One region of the Aliiglaciecola sp. NS0011-25 genome, then DNA from elsewhere that is predicted to be linked to it. Evidence: predicted binding sites of a transcription regulator. Region 1 holds the regulator's gene; each other region holds the start of a gene.
The links. The regulator LexA, encoded in region 1, represses DNA repair genes until DNA is damaged. The targets are predictions, from matches to a motif close to TACTGTATNNNNATACAGTA.
Positions count from the first base shown of each region.

Region 2: a site for LexA is predicted at 5,098-5,117, ahead of recA (recombinase RecA). Genes of this name have one in related genera too.
Region 3: a site for LexA is predicted at 5,148-5,167, ahead of ABWV72_RS10710 (class IIb bacteriocin, lactobin A/cerein 7B family). Genes of this name have one in related genera too.
Region 4: a site for LexA is predicted at 4,527-4,546, ahead of imuA (translesion DNA synthesis-associated protein ImuA). Genes of this name have one in related genera too.

Region 1 covers NZ_BAABWR010000005.1:33,310-40,836, reverse strand. Annotated here, with positions in the region: gene ABWV72_RS05735 (SURF1 family protein) at 1-108, opposite strand, end outside; gene ABWV72_RS05730 (DUF2909 domain-containing protein) at 130-339, shown strand; gene ABWV72_RS05725 (cytochrome c oxidase subunit 3) at 365-1,258, opposite strand; gene ABWV72_RS05720 (cytochrome c oxidase assembly protein) at 1,270-1,839, opposite strand; gene ctaD (cytochrome c oxidase subunit I) at 1,852-3,441, opposite strand; gene coxB (cytochrome c oxidase subunit II) at 3,453-4,607, opposite strand; gene lexA (transcriptional repressor LexA) at 5,094-5,717, opposite strand; gene ABWV72_RS05700 (PEP-CTERM sorting domain-containing protein) at 5,886-6,746, opposite strand; gene plsB (glycerol-3-phosphate 1-O-acyltransferase PlsB) at 7,170-7,527, shown strand, end outside.
Region 2 covers NZ_BAABWR010000003.1:8,428-15,954, forward strand. Annotated here, with positions in the region: gene ABWV72_RS03145 (hypothetical protein) at 1-330, opposite strand, end outside; gene ABWV72_RS03150 (hypothetical protein) at 593-832, opposite strand; gene ABWV72_RS03155 (hypothetical protein) at 843-1,298, opposite strand; gene ABWV72_RS03160 (DUF883 domain-containing protein) at 1,306-1,623, opposite strand; gene ABWV72_RS03165 (endonuclease/exonuclease/phosphatase family protein) at 2,014-2,820, shown strand; gene ABWV72_RS03170 (YqaE/Pmp3 family membrane protein) at 2,912-3,070, opposite strand; gene ABWV72_RS03175 (PA2169 family four-helix-bundle protein) at 3,156-3,602, opposite strand; gene recA (recombinase RecA) at 3,970-5,004, opposite strand; gene pncC (nicotinamide-nucleotide amidase) at 5,216-5,701, opposite strand; gene mutS (DNA mismatch repair protein MutS) at 5,867-7,527, shown strand, end outside.
Region 3 covers NZ_BAABWR010000010.1:143,805-151,331, reverse strand. Annotated here, with positions in the region: gene trmA (tRNA (uridine(54)-C5)-methyltransferase TrmA) at 1-206, opposite strand, end outside; gene ABWV72_RS10735 (DUF5610 domain-containing protein) at 423-1,832, shown strand; gene ABWV72_RS10730 (ATPase, T2SS/T4P/T4SS family) at 1,901-4,051, opposite strand; gene ABWV72_RS10725 (hypothetical protein) at 4,186-4,398, opposite strand; gene ABWV72_RS10720 (hypothetical protein) at 4,398-4,613, opposite strand; gene ABWV72_RS10715 (hypothetical protein) at 4,671-4,823, opposite strand; gene ABWV72_RS10710 (class IIb bacteriocin, lactobin A/cerein 7B family) at 4,840-5,004, opposite strand; gene rpsJ (30S ribosomal protein S10) at 5,467-5,778, shown strand; gene rplC (50S ribosomal protein L3) at 5,797-6,435, shown strand; gene rplD (50S ribosomal protein L4) at 6,453-7,058, shown strand; gene rplW (50S ribosomal protein L23) at 7,055-7,357, shown strand; gene rplB (50S ribosomal protein L2) at 7,372-7,527, shown strand, end outside.
Region 4 covers NZ_BAABWR010000011.1:147,427-154,953, forward strand. Annotated here, with positions in the region: gene coaBC (bifunctional phosphopantothenoylcysteine decarboxylase/phosphopantothenate--cysteine ligase CoaBC) at 1-61, shown strand, start outside; gene slmA (nucleoid occlusion factor SlmA) at 107-697, shown strand; gene ABWV72_RS11520 (TetR/AcrR family transcriptional regulator) at 1,016-1,585, shown strand; gene ABWV72_RS11525 (DUF1820 family protein) at 1,727-2,050, shown strand; gene ABWV72_RS11530 (DUF885 domain-containing protein) at 2,160-3,917, shown strand; gene ABWV72_RS11535 (EVE domain-containing protein) at 3,963-4,430, opposite strand; gene imuA (translesion DNA synthesis-associated protein ImuA) at 4,704-5,384, shown strand; gene ABWV72_RS11545 (Y-family DNA polymerase) at 5,386-6,840, shown strand; gene ABWV72_RS11550 (error-prone DNA polymerase) at 6,876-7,527, shown strand, end outside.

The DNA.
Region 1 (7,527 bases):
AGCTCGTTGTAGTTGCCATACTCCCAGAGAGCATAAGATTATAACTGCCAACAGAATGAAAAATGTGGCAAAGTAAGGATGCTTGGGATTATCCGGTCTATTGGCCATAACTTTGAGGAGTGATCGATTTTGATAGTAAAATTATTAGTCGGCGGTTTATTACTGTTTATGCTCTACAATCTTTTTCGCGCGATGATAATAATGTTAAAAAACGACCCTAACCAGCCTCCTATGAGTAAATTTATTGGCCGCAGGGTGATGACCTCTGCAATTATAGTGATTTTGTTATTATTGGCTGTGGCAACTGGATTGATAACACCGAATCCGCGCCCCTATTAAGGGACGCAGAACCGTGAGCGTAAATCTACAGAATGTATACAAAGAAAAATAACATAACCCAGACTACATCAACGAAGTGCCAATACCAACTGCCGGCTTGGAATGCAAAATGATTCTCTGGCGTAAAGTGACCTTTTAATACCCTTAAAAACAAGACAATTAAAATGATCGTACCCAAAGTAACGTGCATTCCATGGAAGCCAGTTAATAAGAAGAATGTATTGCCGTAAACGCCTGATTGCAGTGTCAGGTTCATTTCACGATATGCGTGCACATATTCTTCAACCTGCAGGGTTAAGAAGAAACAACCCAGTAAGATAGTCCCTCCTAAAAACGCAATTAGCTTGCCGCGCTGTTCCTTCTCTAGCGCCACATGAGCAAAGTGACAGGTGACTGAGGAAATCAACAAAATAATAGTGTTGTACAGAGGTAAGCCCATCCAGCCCATCGCGGTTGTCTCAACGCCACCAGGGGTTTTAGTCAACGGCCAAACTGCTTCAAAATTAGGCCAAAGAACCTCGGCAGTCATGGCATTGTTGCCAGCCCCATCAAGCCAAGGCATAGCGATTACGCGAGCATAAAATAGTGCGCCAAAAAAAGCCGCAAAGAACATGACTTCAGAAAAAATAAACCACGCCATACCTTGTCGATAAGAGCGTCCCAACTGAGCACTGTACATTCCTGACATAGATTCGTGAATCTGGTTTCTGAACCATCCCACTAACATGACCAGCAAAGTTACAATTCCGGCAGCCAGAATCCAGCCACCATAACCACTTTCACCTTTGGTTTGTTCAACCACAAAATTTCCTGCGCCAAAGGCAATCAGAAATAATGCTACCGCGCCGACAATCGGCCAAGGGCTTTGGTCTGGAACATAATATTTTTCGTACACTTGTTGTTGCTGTTGTTGTGCCATTTTGATTCCTTTTATCCTTGATTCATTGCAACGCCTTCGGCACTTGCCGTTACGTCATACAAGGTATACTGAAGGGTAAAAAACTTAATATCTTTTGGAAGCTGCGGATCAACATAAAACTTCATCGGCATTATTGCTTCTTCGCCAGCACCAAGAGGCTGATTATTAAAGCAAAAACACTCGGTTTTATTCATATACAGAGCGGCAGTGCCCGGTGAAACAGAGGGAACAGCTTGTGCCACATAGTCTTTGTTGGTGGTATTTTTAACGTAAAAATCCACCTGATTCATTTCACCTGGATATACTTCCACTTTACGAGTTTGAGCCCTGAATTCCCAAGGCATTCCAGTATTGGTTCGGGTAATAAACTCAATGCTAATCGTGCGAGAACGATCTATCTCGATTGATTCGTATACAGCAGCTGTATCACTGGTTTTACCGTTAATTCCCGTCACCTGACAAAAAACCTCATAAAGAGGGACTAATGCAAATGCGAAACCAAACATACCAATCACAACAACAACCAGCTTTAAAGCCAGTTTGCCGTTGTTAGATTGGTTGTCGTTTGAACGCTCAGTCATGTCAAATCACGCTTACTTAATAACAGGAGGCGTATCAAATGTATGATAAGGAGCTGGAGACGGGATTTCCCATTCCAAACCCTCTGCACCTTCCCACACCTGGTCAGATACAGGCTCACCTTGTTTGCGACATGCTTTAATAAGAAGTGCTAGGAATATCAGTTGCGATAAACCGAATGCAAAACCACCTAAGCTTATCCACTTATTGAAGTCAGCAAACTGCAGTGCATAATCCGGAATACGACGAGGCATGCCAGCTAAACCAACAAAGTGCATGGGGAAAAACAGAACATTAACGGAAATCAATGAACACCAGAAATGCCATTTAGCCAATGTGATATCGAACATCTTCCCAGTCCATTTAGGCAGCCAATAGTAAACCGCTGCCATAATCGAAAATATTGCGCCTGTTACTAATACATAATGGAAGTGAGCGACGACAAAATAGGTATCGTGATATTGGAAATCCACAGGCGTTATCGCCAACATCAAGCCCGAAAGACCACCAATGGTAAATAACACAATAAAGGCTAAGGCAAACAACATTGGCACCTCAAATGACAAGGAACCCCGCCACATAGTGGCTACCCAGTTGAAGACCTTCACCCCTGTGGGCACCGATATCAGCATAGTGGCGAACATAAAGAACAGCTCGGCCCCCACTGGCATCCCCGTGGTAAACATGTGGTGCGCCCAAACGATAAAAGACAACAACGCAATTGACGTAGTTGCATATACCATAGACGCGTAACCAAACAGTTTTTTACGGGAGAAGGTCGGCACAATTGCGGAAATAATACCGAATGCCGGAAGAATCATAATATAAACTTCAGGGTGTCCGAAGAACCAAAATATGTGTTGGAACATAACCGGATCACCGCCACCAGCAGCATTAAAGAAACTAGTGCCGAAGAACTTATCGGTTAGTACCATGGTCACCGCACCCGCTAAAACAGGCATAACGGCGATCAGCAAGAATGCAGTAATTAACCATGTCCACACGAACAACGGCATCTTCATCCAAGTCATGCCAGGGGCTCGCATGTTGAAGATAGTTACAATGACGTTAATCGCTCCCATGATGGATGAAATCCCCATAATATGGACCGAGAAAACGAATAACGCTGTGGTGTCATTACTGTATGTTGTAGACAAGGGCGCATAGAAAGTCCAACCAAATGCTGGACCGCCACCTTCCATAAACAACGAAGCTAACAAAATGGTAAATGCCATTGGCAAAATCCAGAAGCTCCAGTTATTCATTCTTGGTAGAGCCATATCCGGCGCACCAATCATCATCGGAACCAGCCAGTTGGCTAATCCGGTAAATGCAGGCATAACAGCCCCAAATACCATGATAAGTCCATGGACTGTCGTCATCTGATTAAAGAAATTCGGTTCAACTATTTGTAATCCAGGCTGAAATAATTCAGCACGAATTACCATAGCCATGGCACCACCAGTTAAAAACATGATGAATGCAAACCACAGATACAGCGTACCTATGTCTTTATGGTTCGTAGTAAATAACCAACGTTTTATGCCGCTGGGAGCATGATGGTGATGGTCATCGTGATCTAGTTCTGTCGTCGCTGTGCTCATAACCGCTCCTCCTATTGACCTGTAATTACGGCGTTAACATCTTTAGCTTGGACCATGTCACCGGTATTGTTACCCCAAGCATTACGTTCATAAGTGATAACTGCTGCCAGCTCACTCATAGTTAATTGTTTTGCAAAAGCTTGCATGGCAGTACCCGTCTTACCGTTTACAACGATTTCAATGTGCGCAGGCATATCAGCCACAACCATTTGGCTTCCAGCCAATGCGGGGAAAACCCCGGGCAAACCTTGACCATTTGGCTGGTGACAAGCTGCACAAGCGCGCATATATACTTGCTCACCAGTGCTCATTAGCTCTTCCATGCTCATATTCATGGCCAACAATCTTTGCTCTTCTTCTTTCGCTTTGCGCTGTATTTCTTCTTGAGTGTTTATCCATTCTTCATATTCAGCGGGTTCTTTGGCGACCACAACTATTGGCATGAATCCATGATCTTTCCCGCAAAGCTCTGCACATTGACCACGGTATACACCAGGTTCAATCACATTTGCCCAGGCTTCATTGATAAAACCGGGATTAGCATCTTTTTTAACGGCAAAGTCAGGAACCCACCAAGAATGAATCACATCATCCGAGGTAACCAAGAAACGCACCTTTTTGCCTGTTGGAATAACCAAAGGACGATCAACTTCTAAGAGGTAGTTATGGCCTTTTTCAAACTTGTTGTTTATCTGTTCTTGCTGAGTTGCCATCACAGAATAATATTCAACGTCGTTTTCCATGTACTTGTAATGCCATTTCCATTGAGACCCAGTAACAAGAACAGTTACTTCTGAGTTTTCGGGATCTTCCATTGCAATCAAGGTTTTAGCCGCTGGGAATGCCATTACGACAAGAATGATAAAAGGAATTATTGTCCAAGCGATTTCAACTTTTACACTCTCATGAAAGTTAGCAGGTTTAGCACCGCGAGATTTACGGTGGAAAATCATGCTCCAAAACATGACACCAAACACTAATACTGCAATGACTACACATATGAAAAACATGAGCATGTGCAGATCATAAACTTGTCCACTGATTTCAGTCGCGCCTTTGCGCAAATTCAATTGATACTGATCAGCAGTCGAAGTCGAATCTGCAGATACTGTAAATGCAATTAGACTGGTCAGTATTACCAATATGCCGGACCATATCTTTTTCACTCAACACCTCCTGTTGATTTAAGCCGTTCCCAAAGGAGCAAAGCAGAGTAAACAACCGCAAAAAACTCAGCTATGGTAAATGACTTGGGATCTAAATGTTATGAAGCTGTAAAAACTAGTATAAGAATTACTCAACTAAAGTCTAACGTCTAGTGTTTTTTGTTAAAATTATAAACAACCGGTTGATTTTCAATCAAAATAGGCAAAAAAGTTATTTTTTATATCAATTGCAAATAGCTTTGGTTACTAAAGATATTAAAATCGGTAATTTTCCATCCGCAAAAAACAAAAATGCTCGCTCGGAGAATAACTAGACATTCTGAAATGGATTTTTTAGGATATTTTTTGAACAGAAAATGTATTCACTGGCAGAATACAAAATAGAGAAATCGTGGTTCGCAGTTTTAGAAAACTAACATTCAAAATAATAAAAAAGGTGACCAAATAGGTCACCTTTTTTAAAGAACTTTGCAATCAACCGCGTAATTACATCCAATCAGCGTTGCGAATAACGCCCACAGCAATACCTTCAATATTAAAAGGTTGCGACGCTAGATCCACTTTAATAGGGTTAAATTCATCGTTTTCAGCATGCAGAATCACTTCTCTACCACGCTTTTCAAGACGTTTAACAGTAACGTCTTCATCGACTCTTGCCACAACTACCTGACCATTGTGAACATCGGTTGTACGATGAACTGCCAGCAGGTCACCATCCAAAATGCCGATATCCTTCATACTCATACCGCTTACTCTAAGCAAAAAATCGGCACTGGGTTTAAATAGATCAGGATCGACTTTGTAATGACATTCAACATGCTCTTCCGCCAGTATAGGTTCACCCGCAGCAACACGGCCAATCAAAGGTAAGCCAACTTCTTCCAAATCATCTTCTAGGGGAACATTAAGTTTAATCCCTCTAGATGTGCCAGGTAGAATTTCAATGACCCCCTTACGCGCCAGAGCTTTTAAGTGCTCTTCTGCCGCATTAGCTGATTTAAAACCTAATTGTCGCGCAATTTCAGCACGGGTAGGTGGCATACCTGTAGCCAACATAGTGGCTTTAATTAATTCGAGAATTTCGCTTTGTCGTGGAGTTAGTGGACGCATAAACAGCCTGTTTTTCTATACAGTTTAACTGTTAGTATATACAGTTACGAAGATAAAACAAACTTTGTTTGTTGATTGATGTTTTAATCTAAGAATAAATTAAATTGATACAAAAAAAGAGGCTACTTAAAAGTAACCTCTTATATTCTAACAAATATATCGAATTAATTATGTTCTACGTGAAGCCATTCTCAAACCGAATAGTCCTAAAGCCAACACACCTAATGTTGAAGGTTCAGGAACAGGTACACCTGGGTTCTGACATTCAGGCAAAGTTGGGTCTTGACCACAACCAGGAGGAAGTGACTCACCCGCTAATAAAAACGAACGAATATTTTCCAAAGCAAGCGCTTCTTCTGTAGAAATTCCAGTTAGCCAGTCAATATCACTGATCGTTACGATACGACCTGCATTGTTTACTAAATCAGACGTGGCATAAGCAACACCAATGTTAAAACCGTCTGCAGCTACTTGGGCTGCAAACACTTTAGAAGGATCTGATACAAATAATTGTCCAGGTGCGTCGATATCAAATGTCGTATTACGAATATCGTTAGGTCCAACCAGAATAGTCGTATCAGGTGTTAGGAAAGTACCTGTTTCGCTTGAAGTAGAATCACCTGCACCGCCAAACTGCATCGCAACATCACCAGTAAGCGTTGAGAAAATATTTTGTACCCAATCATTATGAGTTTCACAGCAAGGTCGTTCAGTTTGACCGTAGAAACCACCACCGCCGTTAACGAAGTCGATAACATTTTGACCGATGGCTGCCCCTGGATCAGATAAAAATCCGCCATCCCATACAATATCATAGGCTGACATATCCGTTGGCGCAACACCCCAACTATTAATCACTGTTAGATTATCGCCAAAAGTAGTTTGGAATAAGTCTGTCCAACCACCGCCGGATAAACGACCTCCCTCATCGACTACTAGAATCTCTGCTGCGTTAGAAATAGTAGAAGAAAATGCGAGCGCTCCTGTTAAAAGCAAAGAACTTACACTTTTTATCATTTTTTTATTCATTGACCCTTTCTCCATTATTAGGAACTCAATTTTTGAATCTTTTTATAGATACATCCTGCAACTGTGCAAAAAGTAAGCATACTTTATGCCTAAATGTAAACTCAATACTTTTCAGCAAGTTAGATTGAATGAATTTAAATCACTACTTTGATGTGTAAAACTAACTGACAAAATATTAAGCCAAACCTCATATTGGATATTTTTATTACCGGAAGTATTTTCTGACAATTGCGAAGTTAATAGAAATTGATTTGAAATATGATAATGCTACTAAACAAGATGACTTTAGATGCGCTAACAATATAAAATAGCAGTACGACTCAAGAGTCGTTAGTCTGCGTGTTTTGGTGTGCAAACATGAACAGAATTCCGTTCTTCATGCTATGCTTTTAACGATTTCGAAACCTCAAGGTGTTATATAATATGGATTGGCTGCATAATTTGCTGCTTTCGATTTTTGCTTTTCCCGTAAAATGGCTGGTCAAAGTCAATAGTATTCCAACAGACATTGAAAGTGAGCTGGGTATAGATAAAAGTAAACCTATAGTTTATTTGCTCAGAACTCACTCTATTACTGACCAACTTGCGCTTAAAATGTCGACTAAGAAAGTGGACTTACCCAGCCCTACCAAGAAAATTCTCATAGGTGGAGAAGAACACAGCGCCAGTGTATTTCTTGAGCAACCTCAATCTGTTATTGGTAGGAAGATCAAAGGAACCAAAATAGCAGCAGATTTAACCCATTTATTTCAACTTCACAAAGACAACGCAGATCTCGATT
Region 2 (7,527 bases), on a different contig from region 1:
AGCTGAACCAGTTGAAGAAGTTTGAATATTACCTTCTCTTAAATCTAATAATCGTAGGCCTCTTTGCGCATGATCCAAAGCCTGGGCTTGCCAATTTGATTGATGAAAGCGTTTTGAAGAGTAATAATAATACTCAGCACGCTGGAGACGCAGTCGACTATTGCGGTCTTGTTTCGTTTTATCCACCCTCTGTAACCTTTGCTCAAAATTTTTCAATAAATGAATCACAGGATCAGGTTTAGTTTCAGGTACAGGTTCGGTTTGCCCAATCACCATTGCCGAACTTAAAATTGCCACAATAATTACCGAAAATAACGTTAACTTTTTCATTGCGATATCCTATTCTCTGCACTTTTAACTTATAGACTGTTTTGCAGTTTTGATACCAAAATGAAAGGACAATTAATAGATTTCAGAAAACAGATATTATCAATACAAACAACAACTTAAGTCAATTAAAACAGATTTAAACAACACCTGATAAAATTGCGTTCGCGTAGATAAGAAAAAATTGCTTATTGGCTTGTAATTTATACTTAGATTTTAAATGCGGGGGTTGACGAGCTAAATTAATAGTAAAAAAAGCGAAAGGCTAAATAGCTCGTAGCAATAGACTGATTATAGTTCTAGTGGAGTTTGAGTCTGAACTGGATTGCAATTCATAAATAGAACCAGCCACAAAAGATGCCATCAGACCTCGAGGTGAGCTAATCCACTGTTTAGATTGATCCTGTGCCTTATCTAAAGCGTGACGTTTGATGTCTTTCGACACTTTATACAGCTCAGCTTTGTTTTCAACGATGGCTTTTTGATTAGCTAATAAATCTAACATGTTAATCGCCTTATTTTTCTCGTCTTAGTGGATAGTTTTGCGCGGATGAATTTTCACTTCTAGGCTCAAATAAAGTCTTGATAGTGGTTGATAAACCAATTGAACGAATCGCATTTTTGAAAATTCGATGTATGACCCAGAACATTAATACATTGATGACAATTAACGACAAGGCAACTATCAGCCAATGCACGCCAAAGGCATGTGCTCCATATCCAAGTGTCAGTAGCAGTGTCGTCCAAATGATTAAACTGATCCCCACCAGCAACAAAACACAAACTGCGCTAAGCAATAGTGCTTTACCTGATAGCGTTAACTCCTGAACAGCCAACGACTTGGCTTTGCTAAATTGCTCTTTTTGCGCATCCCATACTCTAGACCAATAGGCCTGCAGGTCCGAAAAATCTACAGCGTCATCTTTAGGCGCTGTAGACTCTTCATTATGGTGAGCGTTACCATCAACCATCGTCAGTTTACTTTCTTTTCAAAAATGCAGTGAGAGCCATACCTGCGGCAAATGCAATACCGGCGGTGGCAAGTGGATTTTCTTTAGTGAATTTGCCCACTGCAGATGAATTCCAGTAATCCTGCGCTTGTTGCTGTTTTTCCGATAGAGTTTCAGCTGAGGCGCTTGCTGAGTGTCTCACTTTTTCTTCAGTTTTAGCAGCTTGTTTTGCTAAGGAATCAACTGAATGATGAAGCGCATCAGTCATTTTATCTGCGATTGGAGTCTCCGACTTAGCAGTTGTTTCGTTAGCCATCTTTGCTGCCGATTGCGTTTGGTTCGTCATCTTGTTCTCCTTTTAAAGTTAGAATGCTATCGCCCCATAAATGGCGTATAGTACTTTTAAAAGTGCAACGACTATGCCATCGAGAATTAAAGAACTAAGTCATTAAAAAACAGATAGTTAGAATAAGCATCTAACATGCTCTATTGAAAAATAGGGTTAACCTTGTAAATAGTTCTGATATCCTTTGCAACAATTACATCCATCTTTGAGAGCACTATCTTGGAAATAGGTCTTATCTGTTCAAGCTGCTTTTTAGTAGCGATAACCTTACTACCCTTGTTGCCGAGTAATCATTGGTTATGTCGCAGCTGGGAATTTCCTAGGGTTCAGATCGTTTGCTTGATAATCATCAACGTACTAATGGTTTTATCCTTAACCGAAGACTACCTAATGTACACTCTGCTGATAGTTAATTTAGCGAGCTTAATTTATCAGTCAATTTGGATTCTGCCTTACACATTTTTATATCCAAAAGAAGTGGAGCACGCTGATAGCTCATCAACTGAATCCAAGGTATCTATTAAAGTCATTACTGCAAACGTTTTAATGCCCAACAGATCGGCACAAAAACTAATTGATTTAATCCGTCAATACGAGCCAGATATTGTTGTTACGTTAGAGACCAACAAATGGTGGCAAGACGCAATGGAACCCATTCATGCCGACTTTCCCTTCAGAGTAAATAAACCATTAGATAACCTCTACGGAATGCACGTTTACAGCAAACACGAAATATCGGATTTAGAGGTACTGGAATTAATTGAAAAAGATATTCCCTCTGTTCATTGCCATATTAAATTTACCGAAAGCGTCAAAGTTAAATTCCATTTTTTACATCCAGCGCCGCCTTCACCTACTGAAAATGACACTGCAAAACCCAGAGATAAAGAGCTCATTTTAATAGCCAATAAAGTCGAGCCGTCCAAACAACCAATAATAGTCACCGGAGATCTAAATGACGTAGCTTGGTCACCTACCACAAGAGCTTTTCGGAAACTAAGTGGATTAAAAGATCCAAGGATTGGTCGCGGCTTCTTTAACACTTTTCATGCAGATTACCCGATAATCAGATGGCCATTAGATCACCTCTTTCATTCTCAACATTTTATGTTGGCTGACATTAAAAGGCTGCCATCGATTGATTCTGATCATTTCCCTCTCTATACAGAGTTAGTGATAAAAGATAAATGGGATTAACACATTGGGGGAATTCTGGGAGAGGAATAGGAGCAGTCCGCTAGCAAGATTAGGTTTTGCAACACGGACTTAACTCTATTGCAGATTCAATCTATCGTTTAGCGATAATCCAAACAGCGTGAATTATGCCTGGCAAATAGCCGAGGATTGTAAGCAATATATTTAAGAAAAATGCGCCACTAAAGCCCACCTGTAAAAACACCCCAACTGGGGGTAAAAGAATAGCCAATATTAGCCTAATGATATCCATAATTTACCTCTTGATTCATTTGTTGTTAGTTGATAATAATATTAGAAGCCGCTCAATGAGCGGCTAGCTATCATTAAGTTATCGGTTAAGCAGTGAGTTCCTGCAGGGCTTTCATCTCGTCATGACAAGCTTGCATAGTGCCTCGAATTTCTCTAAGGGCTAACGTACATGTATCAGGCTGCTTTTCTGCAAGTGCCTCGTCGATTACTTCGAGTGTCTTGTCCTCAACCTCTTCAAGTTGACTAATATAGGTATGCTCTTTATCAAAAGATAAAAAACCTACCAATTTTGTGTACATGTTGCGTACATTGACGGCGATGGACTCACCAGTTTCTTTCTCACCTTGCTCTGCAATCGCAAAAGGCTGAAGTGCTTCGATTGCGGCTTTTTTCTCAAACATCATTCTCGCAAACACTTGCTTTACAGACTCATGGGTTGCTTTATCAATACTTTCTTCATAAAAATCTGCGCCTGCTTTTAGCACTTCAATCACGTCTGCTACTTTGTTCACTTGTTTTACTTCATTACTCATAAAAATCTCCTATTAATGACTTAAAGAAATAACCAAAGTTAATCATTGGTTGTTGAGTTACGCATTAAGGTAAATGCAGAAACCACACCATTTCTTAAAAACAGTTAGTAGAAGTTAAAACAGCACCATAAAAAATCAATTTTATTAATAAATATCAAATAGATATAAAAATAATAAAAAACAAAATGATTGAGACAAGAAGCCAGAAATATAAAAATTAAATAGGCTTTATTTTACTAATGTAAAAAATTTACTCGAAAATTGGAAAGATTACATTGTTGGGATATTGAAAGGGAGGAAAATTAAAAAACCCCGCTAAATAAATTAGCGGGGAACTCACGCTTAGGGGATGTGTATAAGGTTAGGGTTACAACACATCCTCAGAAGCCACAGGATCTTCTGGTTTGACTGTTTTAGACAGCAACAACTCTGCTCTCAGACGCTTCTCGATATCGTCAGCCATATCAGTATGCTCTTTCAAATACTTAACCACGTTGGCTTTTCCTTGACCGATACGCTCGCCATTGTAGCTATACCAAGCTCCAGCCTTCTCAACAAACTTTTGCTTAACACCCAAATCAATAAGTTCGGCTTCTTTACAAATACCTTGGCCATATAGAATTTGGAATTCAGCCTGTTTAAATGGAGGTGCGACTTTGTTTTTAACAACTTTCACACGGGTTTCATTACCAACCACTTCATCACCGTCTTTAATCGCGCCGATACGTCTAATATCTAGTCTTACAGAGGCATAGAACTTAAGTGCATTACCACCAGTTGTGGTTTCAGGCGAACCAAACATAACGCCAATTTTCATACGAATTTGGTTAATGAAGATTACCAAAGTATTTGAACGTTTAATGTTACCCGTTAATTTACGTAGCGCTTGTGACATCAGACGTGCTTGTAAACCAACATGAGAATCACCCATATCACCTTCGATCTCAGCTTTAGGCGTTAACGCTGCCACTGAGTCAACGACTACAACATCTACTGCGCCAGAACGAACTAACATATCGCAGATTTCCAATGCTTGTTCACCGGTATCTGGCTGCGAAACCAAAAGATCATCGATGTTTACCCCTAACTTTCCTGCATAGACAGGATCCAAGGCATGCTCTGCATCAACAAACGCACAGGTTTTACCCATTTTTTGCGCTTCAGCAATAGCTTGCAAAGTTAGCGTTGTTTTACCTGATGATTCAGGACCATATATCTCAACGACTCGTCCACAAGGAAGACCGCCTATTCCCAACGCGATATCAATCGTCAAAGAACCTGTTGAAATAGCTTCAATATCTAAAGCTTGGTTGTCTCCGAGGCGCATAATTGCACCTTTACCAAATTGTTTTTCAATCTGCCCTAGAGCAGCTGATAATGCGCGAGATTTATTATCGTCCATCGGAATGTCCTTCGAAAATAGCGTGATAAATTAAACAAGGGTTCAACGAACTTACTTATTAGTAACTTGACGTTAAGTTTATGCCCAGAAGTATACTGTATGATTATACAGTTACAAGTACAGTTTTACTTTTTTTACGAATTTCTGCTTTTGAAAGTTAAAAATACTATCCAAAGTTATTCAGCGTAACTATCTAAATACATGTTTAGACTTAGCTAATTCGTTGGCTAGTCTGTTGCAATGCAAATTCAATGGCCTGAAGTCTTACTTGATGCCGATCCCCAGAAAAAATCTGCTTTTCAGTAGAAATATCACCGTTGATAAAAAAACCAAACCAAACTAAACCAACGGGTTTATCTTCAGTTCCCCCATCCGGTCCTGCAATTCCACTAATAGAAACCCCAATTTCTGCTTGCGATTTTAGTGCGCATCCAGAGGCCATCTGCTCAACCGTTTGTTGAGACACTGCGCCAAATGACATCAAGACTTCTTGTCTCACTCCTAATAAAGATTGTTTAGCTTCATTAGAATAGGTAACAAAAGACTGTTTAAACCACTCAGAGCTTCCCGCAACACTGGTGATTGCAAAGGCGACACCGCCCCCTGTACAAGACTCTGCGCTACTAATCGTCCAACCTTTGCTTTTTAGCTGTTGTCCAAGTTGTTGGGAAACCCGCTCTATAGATTCGGTTAACATAATGCAAATATGCTCCATTTCAATGTTTATCTGGCAGATTGTACTAACAACTGCTAGAAAAAAAACCCATACTTCTTATAATGCCCAATTGTTTTTAATTGCCTTAATTCGATTAAGTTATTTATTCCGAACATAACCTCAACCTGCAAAGAGATCGCAACCTCAATGAGTAATAGCGTTAAACAGTCTGATCTAGATAGTCACACCCCTATGATGCGTCAATATTTAACAATAAAGGCGGAGCATCCAGACATTCTTTTGTTTTATCGAATGGGGGATTTTTATGAGCTGTTTTTTGACGACGCTAAAAAAGCATCCGAGTTATTGGATATTTCTCTTACTGCCAGAGGCAAATCTGGTGGTAATGCTATTCCTATGGCTGGCGTGCCTTATCATGCAGTTGAAAATTACCTAGCCCGTTTAGTAAAAATGGGACAGTCAGTCGCCATTGTTGAACAAGTTGGAGATCCGGCGACCAGCAAAGGCCCAGTGGAAAGACAAGTACAGCGTATTGTGACCCCTGGAACCGTGACTGATGAAGCCTTGTTAGAAGATAAACAAGACAATTTACTAGCCGCCGTTTTTGCCCGTAAAGAGGTGTTTGGTGTGGCTATTCTAGATATAACAAGTGGCCGTTTTAGTATCTCTGAATTGTCTGGAGAAGAAGCGCTTTTAGCCGAATTACAGCGCTGTAACCCGGCAGAATTACTTTACCCTGAAGGGTTTAGTCACCTGCACTTAATTGACAACCGAGCTGGACTGCGTCGCCGTCCAGTTTGGGAATTTGATTTTCAAACCGCCAGCAATCAACTGAATCAGCAATTTGGTACCACTGAACTAAATGGCTTTGGAATTCAAGACGCAAAAATTGCCATATGCGCTGCAGGTTGTATTGTTCAATATGTTAAAGATACGCAACGTTCTGCCCTGCCCCACATACGCAAAATACAATTACAAAACCATAACGATACCGTGTTGATGGATGCTGCCACTCGTCGCAATCTAGAATTAACCTTGAATTTGTCTGGCGGCGTTGAGCATACTTTAGCAAGCATCTTAGATTTTACTGTCACGCCAATGGGTAGTCGTTTGTTGAAACGCTGGATTCAAACCCCGATTCGCGACTTGCAGGTAATAAATAGCCGTCAACAACAAATACAAGCCTTACACCAAAGCGAATACGAAGACTTACGCGACATGCTGAAGTCGGTTGGCGATATGGAACGCTGCTTAGCAAGGTTGGCGTTACGTTCAGCGCGACCAAGAGATTTCTCTCGGTTGAGCAACGCATTTGACATGCTGCCAGAAATTCAAAACAAGTTAGCCGATTTAGGTTCAAATTTTCAGACGTTGAGTACAAATATCAACAACTTCCCTGAATTTAGTGACTTATTGAATAAAGCCATTATTGCTAATCCTCCGGTATTAATCCGTGATGGAGGTGTAATCGCTCCTGGTTACAATGAAGAGTTAGATGATTTACGAAACTTAGCAAAAGGTGCAACAGACTACCTTGAGCAATTGGAAATCAGAGAAAAAGAACGCACCGGCATTCACTCGCTAAAAGTCAATTATAACAAGGTTCATGGATACTATATTGAAGTCAGTCGCAGTTACGCGGATCAAGTACCTGCAGATTATGTGCGCCGCCAAACCCTCAAGAATAATGAGCGTTATATCATTCCTGAGCTCAAGGAACACGAAGATAAAGTCCTTACCAGTCAAGGACGCGCATTAGCCTTAGAAAAACAATTGTATGAACAGTTGTTTGATTTATTGCTACCGCAACTCAATGAACTCATGGCATGCGCTATGGGATTAGCTGA
Region 3 (7,527 bases), on a different contig from region 1:
TTGCTTTGTTGGTCGAACATGATGTGAAACAGCTCATCACCTTCATGCCAAACACGAAACTCCGCACGCATTCGGTAATTCAGAGTTTGCGAAGCGAACACTTCTAATTTGGGCATTTTAAATTGGCTAAACTGAGCGCTTAAAGCTGTCACTTTTTCATCGAGTTGAGCTTGGTAAAATTGGGGATCTATTTCTGTTGGACGCATCAAAAACTCGATTAGGTTGGCATTGAAAGAAGATTCGCGAATTTTAAAGATTTCCTGCGCGCTTGCAAATGCAATTTGGTTTTTGTTTTATCGTACATAGGGTAAAGCACTAATTTGACTGATTATTTCCCATATTAGCGGAGTTATTTAATTTAATTTCTCAATAAAGTGAATTTATAGCCGATACTATTACATGAGGATAGTGAGGTATTGCACATGAATTTCGGTGAAATTAAAGCGTTTATGGGAGATAAAACTCAGGTTAATCCCAATGACGCTGTGAAAAATCAATTGCGCGAAGCGGGTTTAAGACAAGCCGAAGCGGGTATAAGTGCGCCTGCAGAATCTACGGTTAGCAAACTCAGCTCGCAAACCACAGTCGGGTTAAGAATTTACAATAACTCGCTCAATCAAACATTACAAATTGATGAGACGCGGGCCAATCTTAAAAACCCAGAAGAAACTAACAAGAGTCTGTTTGACTTCGAGGAAGTGGCCAAGAATGTGCTCCAATTTGTTGGTGGAGTGATATCTGGCGCTGCTCGTAATGGGGCAGATGAAGAAACATTAGTTAGTTTATTCGAACAAGCACGTTCCGGTGTTTCTAAAGGTATTAAGCTGGCTGAAAAAGATTTATCTGGTTTTATGAACGAAGAAATTTCCGACGGAATAGGCCGAAGTGCCGATTTGATTGAACAGGGAATTCAGCGTTTACAAGATAAACTCTTCGGTAGTCAGAGTGATCCAGAAGATAGGGAATTGCAATCAGATACTTCGTTAATAACAGAGAGTCTTTCTGCCTCCAGCCAACAAAATGGCGAATTACAGATCCGCACTCGAGACGGTGATGAAGTGGTTATTCGTTTCGAAGATTTAAAACAATTCGAATTAAATCGACAGGTTTTATTGCAACAAGAAAAACAGATTAAGCAAGAACCAAACATTGAGCACAATGATGTATTGCCACGGGCTGGTATTGACAGTGCTGGAAATGAAACAGTAGAAACTGCCAACAACGAAGCTGAAGAAGTATCAGCTCAATCTAATACTCAATCTGAAACGTCTCAAGCCGCCACTAAACAAACAGAAGTGCAGCAGTCGGTGTTTATTGCACAGAATAATTACAGCTTTTCTGTATCTGGAGAGTTAGACGAAAGTGAGTTGCAGTCCATTGGCCAGTTAGTTTCTGATGCTAATGATTTGGCTACGACGTTTTTTGATGGTGATATCGAACGGGCCTTCGAACAGGCCTTAGAAATTGGTTTTGATGAACAGGAGCTAACCGGCTTCGCTTTGCAGTTAACTCGACAAGAGCAAGTGGAAGTAGTTAAAACTTACGAGTCAGTCTCACACTACAGCGATGAGCAAGGTAGTCAAGAACAGTCATCAAAGCCGGTGGAGAGAGTAAGTGATTACTTACAAAAAATGTTGAATGTGTTTGAGCAATCACAGCAAAAGTTAGCCGATGGTGATCAGTACGAAACTTTGATTAATAGCATTATTAATGAAGTGCAGGATTTGGGTACAAATGATTTGGTGTCGGCAATCAATGATTTTCATGCATTCAATAAACAGTTATTGAATAATTTGCCCACTGCAAATCAATCATCTGAATCTGAACAATAGTTTAGAGACTAGTGCCACAGTTTATTAACAGGCTGTGGCACTAGTGCATAAACTGAAGTGCCTTTGGATTAATCAGCCCCACTGATGATCTGAATTTGCGCGATATCAGTGTCACCCTTTAAGACTTTCAAAATACCGTCTTGGGTAAGAGTACGCATACCGTCTCGCATTGCCTGGGCTTTCATTTCTGTTACCGATGCTTCTTTGTAGACAAGCGAGCGAAGATCTGGAGTCATGGTGAGAAGTTCATGTACACCGGTTCTTCCTTTATAACCAGTGTCACCGCAATCATCACAACCTTTTCCTCGGTGCAACCTCAATGGCTCTTGAAGATCCAGTTCTTGAAGATATTCTTCACCGTATTGACGGCGGATAAATGCCATGTCTGTTTCGGAAGCTTCATATTCTTCTTTGCAGTTAGAGCATAATGTACGAATCAAACGTTGCGCCATAATACCAACACAGGCATCAGAAAAGTTAACCGGATCTAATCCTAAATCTAATAATCGGGTTATTGTTTCTGGCGCTGAATTTGTGTGCAGAGTCGAAAGCACCAAGTGACCGGTTAAGGATGCTTCAATACCGGCATGAGCGGTTTCTTTATCCCGCATTTCACCAATCAGGATGATATCCGGATCGGCCCGCAAGAAAGCCCGCAATGCATTAGCAAAGGTAAAACCTATTTTGGGACTGACCTGAACTTGTTGTAAACCAGGTTGGGTTATTTCCACCGGATCTTCGGCAGTCCAAATTTTCTTATCTGGTGTGTTTAAATATCCCAATATTGCATGCAAAGTGGTAGTTTTACCTGAACCAGTTGGACCTACAACTAGCAATATTCCATGGGGCTTTTTGATCATTACCCGCAACATGCTCATATTTTTTGGTGAGATGTTCATTTTTTCAATGGGCAAGGCGCCACCCGAGGCCAATATCCTCATGACCACGCCTTCGCCGGCTACTGTGGGTATTGTCGCGACCCGAACTTCAACCAATTGGCCAGACATTTTAAATGCCAACTTGCCATCTTGAGGGACACGCTTTTCTGCGATGTTCAAGTTTGACATGATTTTTATACGGGCAATGACCGCACTATGGTGGGACGCTGGAACTTGTGTAATATCTCGACAAACACCGTCGATACGCATTCGTACCCGAGTTGGACCGTTCTTTTCTGGATCCACATGAATATCTGACGCATTTAGTCGTTTTGCGTCGTGCAGAACACGACTAACCAAACGTACCACTGCAGGAGCATCATCCGACATCTCCTCACTGGTATCATCTAATTCTTCACTACTGGTACCAATTTCGTCCAGTATTTCATCCATCTCGCCTGGCGTACCACCACCACCGCCTGCCCCTAAATATTGTAAAACTTGATTGGGCAAGCCTACGGAGATTTCATAACTGTCTATCCCTAATGCGCTTTCAATTTCCATCAAAAGTGCAGCATTGTTAGGTTCTGCCATTAAAACTATCGGGTTTTCAGAGGCGTCTGCTAACACCACAACGTAGTTTCGTTTTAAATAAGACAGGTTTAATTTATTGCCACTTTGTAATACGTGATATTTCTCAGGAAGATAACTAATATAAGGAACTTGATAGTGAACTGATAATGCATTACCCAATTCATCTTCAGGGATACGGGCTTCTGATACCATGCGTTGGATTAACTGGCGGATATCTTTACTGGATTCAGTAAATTGTTTGAGATCTTTTTCAGACATCAATTTGCGATGAACAAGATAATCAAACGGATTACTGGTGCCACCTAACTCATAACGAAATTTATTGCCTAATATTTCTGACAACGAATTCGCTAAGCGCAGGTCGGCATCACCAAAGGAACCTACTTTTTTATTAATAATCTGCATTACGCCCATCAACACGCCGGCGTTCAAAATCGGCACACAAATGATATTTTCAGTTTTAAAGGAACTGTTTTTATCAAATTTGTCGGCAAACTTTAGGCGAGGATGTATTTCCGCGAGCTCTTGCGCATTATAAGGATCACTAATCAATAATGGTTTTTGACTCAGTGCAACATACCCAGCTATGGACTGGGGACTGATAGGAACTTTAATTTGAAGTGTCTCTTTACCCGTTTTAAAACGGGCAACCAAGTCTTGATGTTGACGCCTGCGTTGAAAAATACTCATACGCTGAGCTTCAAACAAATTCAGAATAATCGGTTCCAATTGCTGATAAGCATCCATCAATGAAGGATGTGCTTCTAACAATCTGTCTATTTTTTGAAGAGTCTCTTCAATAACAAGTTCTGTTGCCATCTACTACGGTCAGTGTCATTACTTATTCCCTAACTATAACTGAGTGTAATCATTAACAAAACCTAAGATTTAGATTGCTTCTCATCGGACTCGCTTGGTTTCACATTTTGATTGAATAAAAAACCGATAATGATGAGCAACATGCTAGAGTGTACTACTGGATTTCCAAATAAATCTTTACCATCTTCAAACCAGCTTCCTGCAACTTGAATGAAAGAGAGTGCAATTAAAATATATAGAATCCAGTTAACAAAAGTGATTATTTTGGGGTTCATTATTTAATCTCCATCGTGTTTTTATGAAAAGTTTTTGTTGAAAAGTGTTGGTTGAAAAGGAAACCACAGATAACGTATAACAATGCTGTTTGTAAATGTGGGTTACTAGACATGTCAATATCATCAAACAACCAACCAGAGGCAGCATTCCAAAGGTTGGTTACTATCATAAAAAACAATATTGCATTGGCGAACATGATAAATTTACGATCCATTTTATTTCCTATTGATTAAGAGTATAAAAGGGGACTAGTCCCCTTGACGTGTACTAATTAGTGAAATAGGTCGTATAAAGTGGTACCCAATTTATAACCAGCCTTACCACCAAAAACATATCCGATGCCGTAGCCAATTGAGTAGCCTATATCTTGAACTTCAAAGCCACCTGATACTTTAGATATATCATGTTCCTTAATCTCTAACATAGTCTTAGCCTCTAAGTTAATGAGTTGCGTCATAAATGCCGTAGCCGAAACCTGTGCCGAAGTTACTAAAAGTGGCGGTTAAACCCATATAACCACCTAACGTAACCATCCCTTTTAAAATCACAATCGGAGCTATTCCACCATTTACATCTTCTAATTGCATTTCATTCAATTCTCGCATTTGCGAATTCCTTTTGATTAATTAAAAATTACCGCTTGGTATTAATCACCAAGCGATTTAAAATTGCATTTCGATTGCTAGAACATCGTATTCTGAATCTCAATCGCAACATCAAAAGGTTAGTGAAATGGTAACTAAAATACACCTGTCCCTTGGTACAGTTTTTTATCGCTATTATTTCTCTTAATTGTTGTACTTATAAAAAAACCTTCTAAACTCGACTTTTATTAGTAATAGGCGTTGCAATAAATCTTCATACATGTATAATTCGCGCCCACTCGCCCTGATGGGTAGTGATTTCAGCCCTATCAATAATTAACCATGTAAGTGGGGAGTTTGAGAAAAAGCTGGAATATTATGAACAAGACCCCAATTGTGGGTCATCGGTTTACATGCATCCTCCCACCTAATGAAAGGTTGGTGTGGATGGTTTTTTTTGTTCTTTCGATTGGAGCTTAATCGATGCCAAATCAAAGAATTCGTATTCGTTTGAAAGCGTTTGATCACAAGTTGATCGATCAGTCTACGGCTGAAATCGTTGAAACTGCGAAACGTACAGGTGCTCAGGTTAGCGGTCCTATTCCACTACCTACTCGCAAGGAACGCTATACAATATTGGTTTCACCTCACGTGAATAAAGACGCACGTGATCAGTATGAAATCCGTACACATAAGCGTTTGGTAGATATCATTGAACCAACTGATAAAACAGTTGATGCATTGATGAGATTGGACTTGGCTGCCGGTGTTGATGTTCAAATCAGCCTGGGCTAACAAGAGAGGGTTTTAACAATGGCGATTGGTCTTATCGGTCGTAAAGTAGGAATGACGCGTATCTTCACTGAAGATGGTGTTTCAATTCCTGTGACTGTTATAGAAGCGACCCCAAACCGTGTGACTCAGTTACGTACTGAAGAAACAGATGGGTATCGCGCGCTACAAGTAACCGCTGGTGATAAAAAAGCAAACCGCGTTAATAAAGCTTCAGCAGGTCATTTTGCTAAAGCTGGCGTGGAAGCGGGCCGTGGTTTATGGGAGTTTCGTTTAGACAGCAACGAAGGCGAAGGTATTGAAGTAGGCAGTGAAATTACTGTTGAAATCTTTACTGAAGCTACAAAAGTTGATGTTGCAGGAACTTCTAAAGGTAAAGGTTTTGCCGGTGCTATCAAACGTTGGAACTTTAGTCACCAACGTATGACACATGGTAACTCTTTGTCTCACCGTGCTCCTGGTTCGATTGGCCAAAACCAATCTCCAGGTAAAGTTTTCAAAGGGAAGAAAATGGCTGGCCAATTAGGCAATAAAGCTGTGACTACTCAATCTTTGGAATTAGTACGTGTTGACGCAGAGAACAACCTTCTTCTAATCAAAGGTGCAGTACCTGGTGCTCCAGGCAGTGACGTTATCGTCAAGCCTGCAGTTAAAGCGTAACGTCTGGGAGTTAAGTGATGGAATTAGTATTGAAAGACGCGAATAGCGCTCTTGAAGTCTCCGAAGCAACCTTTGGACGTGATTTTAACGAAGCGCTAGTACACCAAGTAGTAGTGGCTTACGGTGCAGGTGCCCGTCAGGGTTCTAAAGCACAAAAAACACGCTCTGAAGTTAGAGGCGGTGGCAAGAAGCCTTGGCGTCAAAAAGGTACAGGTCGTGCCCGTGCTGGTACAATCCGCAGCCCAATTTGGGTTGGTGGTGGCCGTGCGTTTGCAGCCAAACCTCAAGATCACAGTCAAAAAGTAAATAAAAAGATGTACCGTGGAGCTATTCGTAGCATCCTTTCTGAATTGGTACGTCAAGATCGCTTGATTGTGGTAGAAAAATTTGGTGTTGATGCACCTAAAACAAAAGCATTGATTGCTAAGCTTGACGAACTTGAGCTTAACGACGTGTTAATCGTAACGTCAGAAGTAGAAGAGAACTTGTTCTTGGCTGCTCGTAACTTGTATAAAGTTGACGTTCGTGATGTTCAAGGCATTGACCCAGTAAGCTTAATTGCATTCGAAAAAGTGTTAATCACTGCCGATGCAGTTAAACAGCTAGAGGAGTCGTTAGCATGATCTCTGAAGAGCGTTTACTTAAGGTGCTTTTAGCACCGCATGTTTCTGAAAAATCAACCATGGCTGCTGAAGGCAACAACGCTGTTGTTTTCAAAGTCGTAAAAGACGCAAACAAAGCTGAAATCAAAGCGGCAGTTGAAAAACTGTTTGAAGTTGAAGTTAGCAGCGTTCGTACCTTAAACGTGAAGGGTAAAACCAAGCGTCACGGTCAGTCTTTTGGTAAGCGTAACGACTGGAAAAAAGCATACGTTGTGCTTAAAGAAGGTCAAGACATCGACTTCGTCGGTGGCGAAGCTTAAGAAGGGGATTTGATATGCCATTATTAAAAGCTAAGCCGACTTCTGCTGGTCGTCGTCACGTAGTTCAGGTTACAAATCCTGATCTACATAAAGGCGCACCTTACGCACCATTGCTTGAGAAAAACAGCAAGTCTGGTGGTCGTAACAACAATGGTCGCATTACTGTGCGT
Region 4 (7,527 bases), on a different contig from region 1:
TGCTTTTAAATTGATGCAATTAGTATCTGAAAAATATAGAAATAAACATGCAACAAAATAACTCTAAGAATAATAATATGGTCCTACAGACAGGGAGACATGATTAATGCCCGCGATTAAACGTCCAAACCGCAGAGCGCAAATTCTGCAATGTCTAGCAAGTATGCTAGAAAACAACCCTGGACAGCGTATCACTACGGCTAAATTGGCAACAGAAGTAGGCGTGTCAGAGGCTGCTTTATACCGCCACTTTCCCAGTAAAGCACGGATGTTTGAAGGTTTAATTGAGTTTATCGAAGAAACCTTGTTTTCACGTATCAATAAAATTATTAATGAAGAAAAAGATAGCGCTGTGCGTATTCAATTGATTATTCATTTGATTTTAGGTTTCTCAGAAAAAAATCCAGGTATTACCCGCATTTTGAACGGTGATGCCTTAATGGGAGAGCAGGAACGTTTACGTGGCAGAATTGCACAGATTTTTGAGCGCCTTGAAACGCAAATAAAACAGGTTTTAAGAGAACGTAAACTTCGTGAAGGAAAATCATTACCTGCGGATGAAGGTGTGATTGCAAATATGCTGATCTGCTATACCGACGGTCGTATTAATTTGTTTATCCGTAGTGATTTCAAACGCCGCCCCACCGAAGATTTTAAAGAAACTTGGCAGTTCATCAACAAACAGTTTTTTTCTTAAATTCGTTTCGATAATATAATCCGGTTGCTTGATGTTTATTCAATCTGGAAACCGGACACCAGTCAGGGGCTAAAGCCCCTGCTACAATTTATACCCGCAGAAAATCGAACATAGCGCAAAGGCTAAAGCCCCTAATACAATTTATGCTCGCAAAAAATCGAACATAGCTCAAAGGCTAAAGCCCCTGCTACAATTTGTACCCGCAAAAAATCGAACATAGCTCAAAGGCTAAAGCTCCTAATACAATGTCTTGACACAATCTAATTCTCGACTAACCTATAAAGAACACATGTTCTTTTTTATTTAAGCGAATTTGATATGCCTCGTAAGGCCCTATACAACGTTGAAGAGGTGCTTGAACAAGCAATTGCGGTCTTCTTGGAGCATGGTTATCATGGTGCTGCAATGGACGAAATTATCGCCAGAACCGATTTTAACCGACGTGGATTCTATATTGAATTCGGTTCTAAACAGCAGTTTTTATATATTGTGCTAGCCCATTATCAAGAGCAGCATTTATCCAAAGCGTTTTCACACCTAGAACACAACCAAGGTATGCTTTCTATTCAAGGTTTTTTCTCAGCTTATATTGATTTGGTTAGAGGTCGAGGCTGTTTGTTAATTAATATTATTACTGAATTAGGCTTCGATGACCTCAAGATCCGAGATATTGGTCGGCATTATCTGGATCGTCTCCAGATTGACTTTATTGGTTGTTTGGAAAAAGCCCAAAAACTAGGAGAAGTTAGGCAGGATATCAATATTGAGTCCACCGGTTTACAGTTATGCAGTTACGTACAAGGATTTGCCGTTAATGGGATTTTAGCCGGTGACACTGATGAACTAATGTTGGCTACTCAGGCCATTTTAGGGCCACTGAAACCTTAATTAAATAGCCTAGTCTTCTCACTTCTGGTTTTCATATTTAATAACCTATATGGTTTTATCAATAGCCTTCGAATTTCACTTGGCGATTGTCTCAGTTGTCGTTAGAATTCATGCCCGTTTTGATATCTAAAAGTGAGTAAGATGACAACTAAAAATCCTTTATTTAGGGTACAGTTTGTTAGTAATGGCGAACGTTATGAAGTTTATGTACGTGAAGTCAGTCAAGGCAGTATGTTTGGATTTGTAGAGATAGGTGATTTTGTCTGGGATACCCACACAACGCTGGTATTAGACCCGAGCCACGAAAAATTAAAAACCGAATTTGCTGATGTAAAACACACTTATATACCTATGCACAGCGTGTTAAGAATTGACGAAGTGAAGAAACAAGGTACGGCAAAAATTACTGAATTGTCAGATAAAGTAACGGCATTTCCGAGTCCGATTTACACACCTAAAAATTAGTACTTTTCCGTACAGCACCTAACATACCGTCAATTACAGTTTCAGTACGTTTTGTATTGGAGCCGTTTTGCCTTAAGCTGTAACTATAATAATTAGGAAAAAGTCCAACATGCATATAGTTTTGAACAGAGTATCGATATTTTTCTTGCTGTTTCTATGCCTTCCAGTTACCGCATCTGAACAGCAAAAATTACTTCAATTGATGGATGATATTTGGCAATACGAGCTATCTATATCACCTGTTTACGCAAGCTCTCAAGGAGTACATGACTTCGATGACAAACTTGCCGATATTTCGCCTGATGGGCTCGCCAAACAAAACTCTCAATTCAAAAAATTCTTAAACCAACTAGACCAAATAGATAAACAGCAGTTAGCTCGAACAGATCAAATTAATTTGCTGATGCAGCGTTATCGGGTGCAAAATTATGTCGATGAATATCGTTTCAACGCACATTATGTACCGTTAACGTCGGAGTACGGTTTTCATAGTGCAATGGCTGGACTCCCCCGTTCGAGTCGCTTCGCGGATCTAAAAGACTACCAAAATTATCTCACTCGACTTCGTTTAATCCCCGCTTATTTTGCGCAACAAATTGCGTGGATGAAAAAAGGGATGGAAGTGGGAATGGTTCAACCCAAAACGGTTATGCTGGGTTTTGAAAAGTCGGTTGAGAGTTTTTTTAACGGCCAGGTAGAAGAAAATACATTTTACAGCCCCTTCCTAAAAATCGATGATATCAATGTTTCTGAGGCACAAAAACGTGCATTAATAATAGAAGCGAAGCAAGTTATCAAACAAGATGTTATGGGTGCTTATCAACACTTTTACGATTTTTTAGTCACCGATTATATTCCTAAAGCAAAGTCAGATGTGGCTTCTAAATCTTGGCCTAACGGCGAACAGATGTACCAAAATCGCGCCCAATATTATACCACTACAGATCTTTCAGTGGATGAAATCCATCAACTGGGATTAACAGAAGTAGCGCGTATACGAGCCCAAATGCAGAGCATTGTGGATGAATTAGAGTTCCAAGGTAGTATTAATGAATTTATCCAATTCTTACGTACCGACCCGCAATTTTATGCAAAAACGCCAGTTGAACTGTTGAAACACGCATCTTACGTAGCTAAACGCATGGATGCGCAGTTGCCTAAGCTGTTTTACAAGCTACCTCGTACTCCTTACGGCGTAGCCCCCGTTCCTGATGCCATTGCACCGAAATACACCACAGGCAGATATGTATCACCAAGGCGTGACGATGAACCTGGTTATTACTGGGTAAACACCTACGCATTAGATAAACGACCTTTATATGCTATCCCTGCACTGACAATGCATGAAGCGGTTCCGGGCCATCATTTACAAATCTCACTTGCATCAGAGATGAGTGATTTACCAAATGTACGTCGTTACACTTACATTTCAGCTTTTGGTGAAGGCTGGGGCTTGTACTCTGAGTTTCTGGGCAAAGAAGTGGGAATTTATCAAACACCCTACGAAGAATTTGGTCGCTTGAGTTATGAAATGTGGCGAGCGTGCCGTTTGGTGGTTGATACCGGTATGCACATAAAAGGTTGGTCGCGACAGCGCGCTTTAGATTATATGCTAGAGAATACAGCGCTTTCAGAACACAACGTGACCACTGAAATCGACCGTTATATCTCTTGGCCAGCACAGGCGCTAGCCTATAAAATTGGCGAGTTAGAGATTAAAAAATTACGCGCTGAAGCTGAAGAAGCCCTTGGTGATAAGTTTGATTTACGTGCATTTCATGATGCAGTGTTGGAGTACGGCTCTATCCCACTGTCTGTACTTAGAGAAAATATTGCTTTATTTATTGAACAACAGAAAAAGTCATAATTTGTAAAATATGCAGAGCTTCAATGCTCTGCAATCTATTTTTAATTAAAGTTCGTTACACTCTTTAAGCAAATAAGCGAACTCTTCTGCATTCACGGGCATAATAGACAAACGATGGCCTTTTTGAACCAGACCAATTTGTTGTATCTGCGGCATCGCCTTTATGCTTTTTAAGCTCAGGATTTGATTGAATTTTTTAACCAATTTAACATCTACCATATACCATCTAGGCTGCTCAGGATCTGATTTCGGATCATAGTATTTTGACTCTGGGTCAAACTGAGTATGATCTGGATAAGCGCCCTTCACCACTTCGGCCAAACCTGCTATTCCGACATTTTTACAACTAGAATGATATATGAATACTTGATCACCAAGTTGCACTTTATCCCGCAAAAAGTTGCGAGCCTGATAATTACGAATACCATCCCAATGCTCTGTTTGATTGGCCTTATTCGCTAAATCGTCGATGCTAAATGCATCTGGTTCACTCTTAAATAACCAATAATTCATAACCTACCTTTTATGCTCTTTGGTATTACAGCGGTCCATCATAATAACTATTGCTTCAACTTACAGCAAAACTTGCATCTATGAAATTGATCAATATACTGTACATAAATACAGTATAAATTATACCTGTTTATTATGCTCGATAATAAAATTGTTATGGATAGTAGAGCGGGGGTTTGCACGTAATAGCGGACTATTTTTAGAACCTCCAACGCCGTAGGCGTAAAAATAGCATTGTCGAGATGCGGTACTTATCCGGAGTTTAAGTTATTTATGAACACACTATTGGAACAACTAAAAAATAAACGCTTAGTATGGCAAGGCAATCAACAAGAACAGTGCCTGACCTCCGAAAGTACAGGTTATGAAGAACTTGATGAAGCACTTCAAGGCGGCTTCCCACAATCGGGAATGATTGATATCCATACTCCCATAGGCATCGGCGAATTACGTTTGTTATTGCCAGCTTTGCGATATCGTCAGCAGCATAAGCGCTTATTGGTGTTTATTGCGCCTCCGATGCAAATTAACGGAGAAATGTTGGCGGAATTTGGGATCACACTTGAACAGGTTCTAATTGTTCAACCAAATAGTGCAGAGCATGCGCTTTGGAGTGCCGAGCAATGCCTTAAGAGCGGCTGCTGCCATAGTGTCCTAATGTGGCATCAACAGCTTGAAATCGCCCAAACCAAACGTCTACAACTAGCCGCTGAACAAGGTGACGCTTTACATTTTGTAGTGCGTCAAAATCGACAATTAAGTTTGTCGTTACCGGTGAGCCTAGCGATGAAACTCAGTGCTCATGAACAGGGCTTAGAGGTGCAAATTACCAAACGTAAAGGCGGTTGGCCAGCCCAGCCATTTAATCTCAATATGAGCCACATTTGGCCTGAATTAGCACTCAACCAACGCGCCACTAATGTGCTGACATTTCCACGGGCTAAAGTCAGCTAATATGCAATCTCTTTGGTTATATTTACACTTTCCTCATTTGCAATTAGACAGTGTATGTCATGCAATTCCATCGCCTCAGCAAAGGCGTGTTGAAGACACTAGCGGGCAGATCAATACTCAGCACTCATTGGTCATATTGCATCATCAAACAAATTGCGTATTGCAATTAAATCAAGCTGCTATTGATGCCGGTATTCGCACAGGAATGGGATTGGGAACCGCCGCGGCACTAGATCAACACCTCCAGGTGTTGCCCTATAAAAGTGATATAGAGCAAAAAAAATTAGTTGAGATAGCCGAACACTTGTATCTAGTCACCTCTGATATCTGTCTGTTTCCGCCAAATGGCTTGCTGTTACGAATACACAATATGCTGATGTTGTACGGCGGACTTAATGGCTATTGGCGGGTTGTTAAAAACCAACTAAAAGAGTTCCAGGTAAAATATTATTATGCCAGCGGACAATCCCCTTATGCTGCCCGTATCCTAGCCCGAACGGCGTGGAATCAAGTCAGCGACCATCTACCTATGTTGCAACACCAAATTGGTATTCGACAACTAGTTGACTCTGAATTAGATAAGAAAACCGTTACCAAGTTAGCTAGAGTCGGTATCCACACTCTTGCCGATCTAATGGCAGTGCCATTAAAGGATGTCGCCAAGCGTTTTGATATAGATTTGGTGACTTACTTGGGTAGACTAAGTGGTGAATTTCATCATCCAATGGATTTCTACCATCCCCAATCTAAGTTTCAACGTTACTTAGAACTACTTTATGAGATAAGTCATACCGACACACTTCTATCACCAATAAAACTGTTGTTAACTGCATTAGAGCAGTTTTTAAAAATACGGGATTTGCTTACTCAGAAGATTATTTTTACTTTCTATCAACGAGATAATAAAGCACTCACCTTAGAGGTAGGTTCTGCGCAAGGAGAATACCAAGCTGACAAGTGGGTTAATCTTAGCATATTGAAATTGGACAACTTAGTTTTACAAGCGCCCATATTTGCACTAGAGCTAAGTACCGCCGAAACCCAATTACGTAGCCCCGATAAAGGCGATTTATTCAGTGCCAGCAAGGGTACTCTCACGTATTTACAATTAATCTCATTGCTACAAGCCAAGCTAGGAGAAGAGGCGATTTCGCAGGTGATGTTAGATGATGATTTTCGCCCCGAAAAAGTAAATAAATATGTGCAACCCCAACTGGAAACAACACCTAAACACATTTCGACCTACCCATTACGACCAAGCTTTATGCTGCAAACACCACAACCATTAACAGAAAAAGTATCCATCATACATGGGCCAGAACGCATAAGTACTGGATGGTGGGACAACCAAGCAATCACCCGAGACTATTTCATCGCGCGTAATCAACATGGCCAGTGGCTATGGATATATCGTACCAGTAATAGCTTGTGGTTTGCCCATGGTTTTTTTAGCTAACGTGCTCGTTAAAAAGATAAGTTAGAGACCAATCTATGGCCTACGCTGAGTTATTCTGCCAGTCTAATTTTAGCTTTTTGCATGGTGCTTCCCATCCTCAGGAACTCATTCAGCAAGCGCATTTTTTAGGCTATGAAGCAATAGCAATAACCGATGAATGTTCTGTTGCAGGGGTAGTAAGGGCTTACACCGAAATTAAAGATCACAAGCTTGCAATTAAACTCATCGTAGGCAGTTATTTTAAACTAGATGACAGCTTGCGGTGTGTTTTGTTATGCCCTAACCGGGAAGCTTATGCTGAATTATGTCGAATCATTACAAATGCTAGACGACGCTCACCTAAAGGTGAATATAGCTTGGCTAAATGGGATCTTAAAACCATTAAACATTGCTTAATGTTGTGGCTGCCCAATGGCAAACTAAATGTTGATGAACCTTGGGCAAATTGGTTAAAAAAGCACTATAAAAATCGTTTATGGATCGCCGCCCAACGTCACCTCACTGCCAATGAGCAATCGATGCTCGACCATTATGAAAAGCTCAGCCAGTTATTTGATCTTCCAATCTGTGCTTGCGGCGGTGTGCTAATGCACAATCCAAGTCGCCTCCCTTTACAGCATCTGCTCAGCGCCATCAAACACCGTACTACGGTGGCCGCGCTTGGTCGTAAACTACTATCCAATAGTG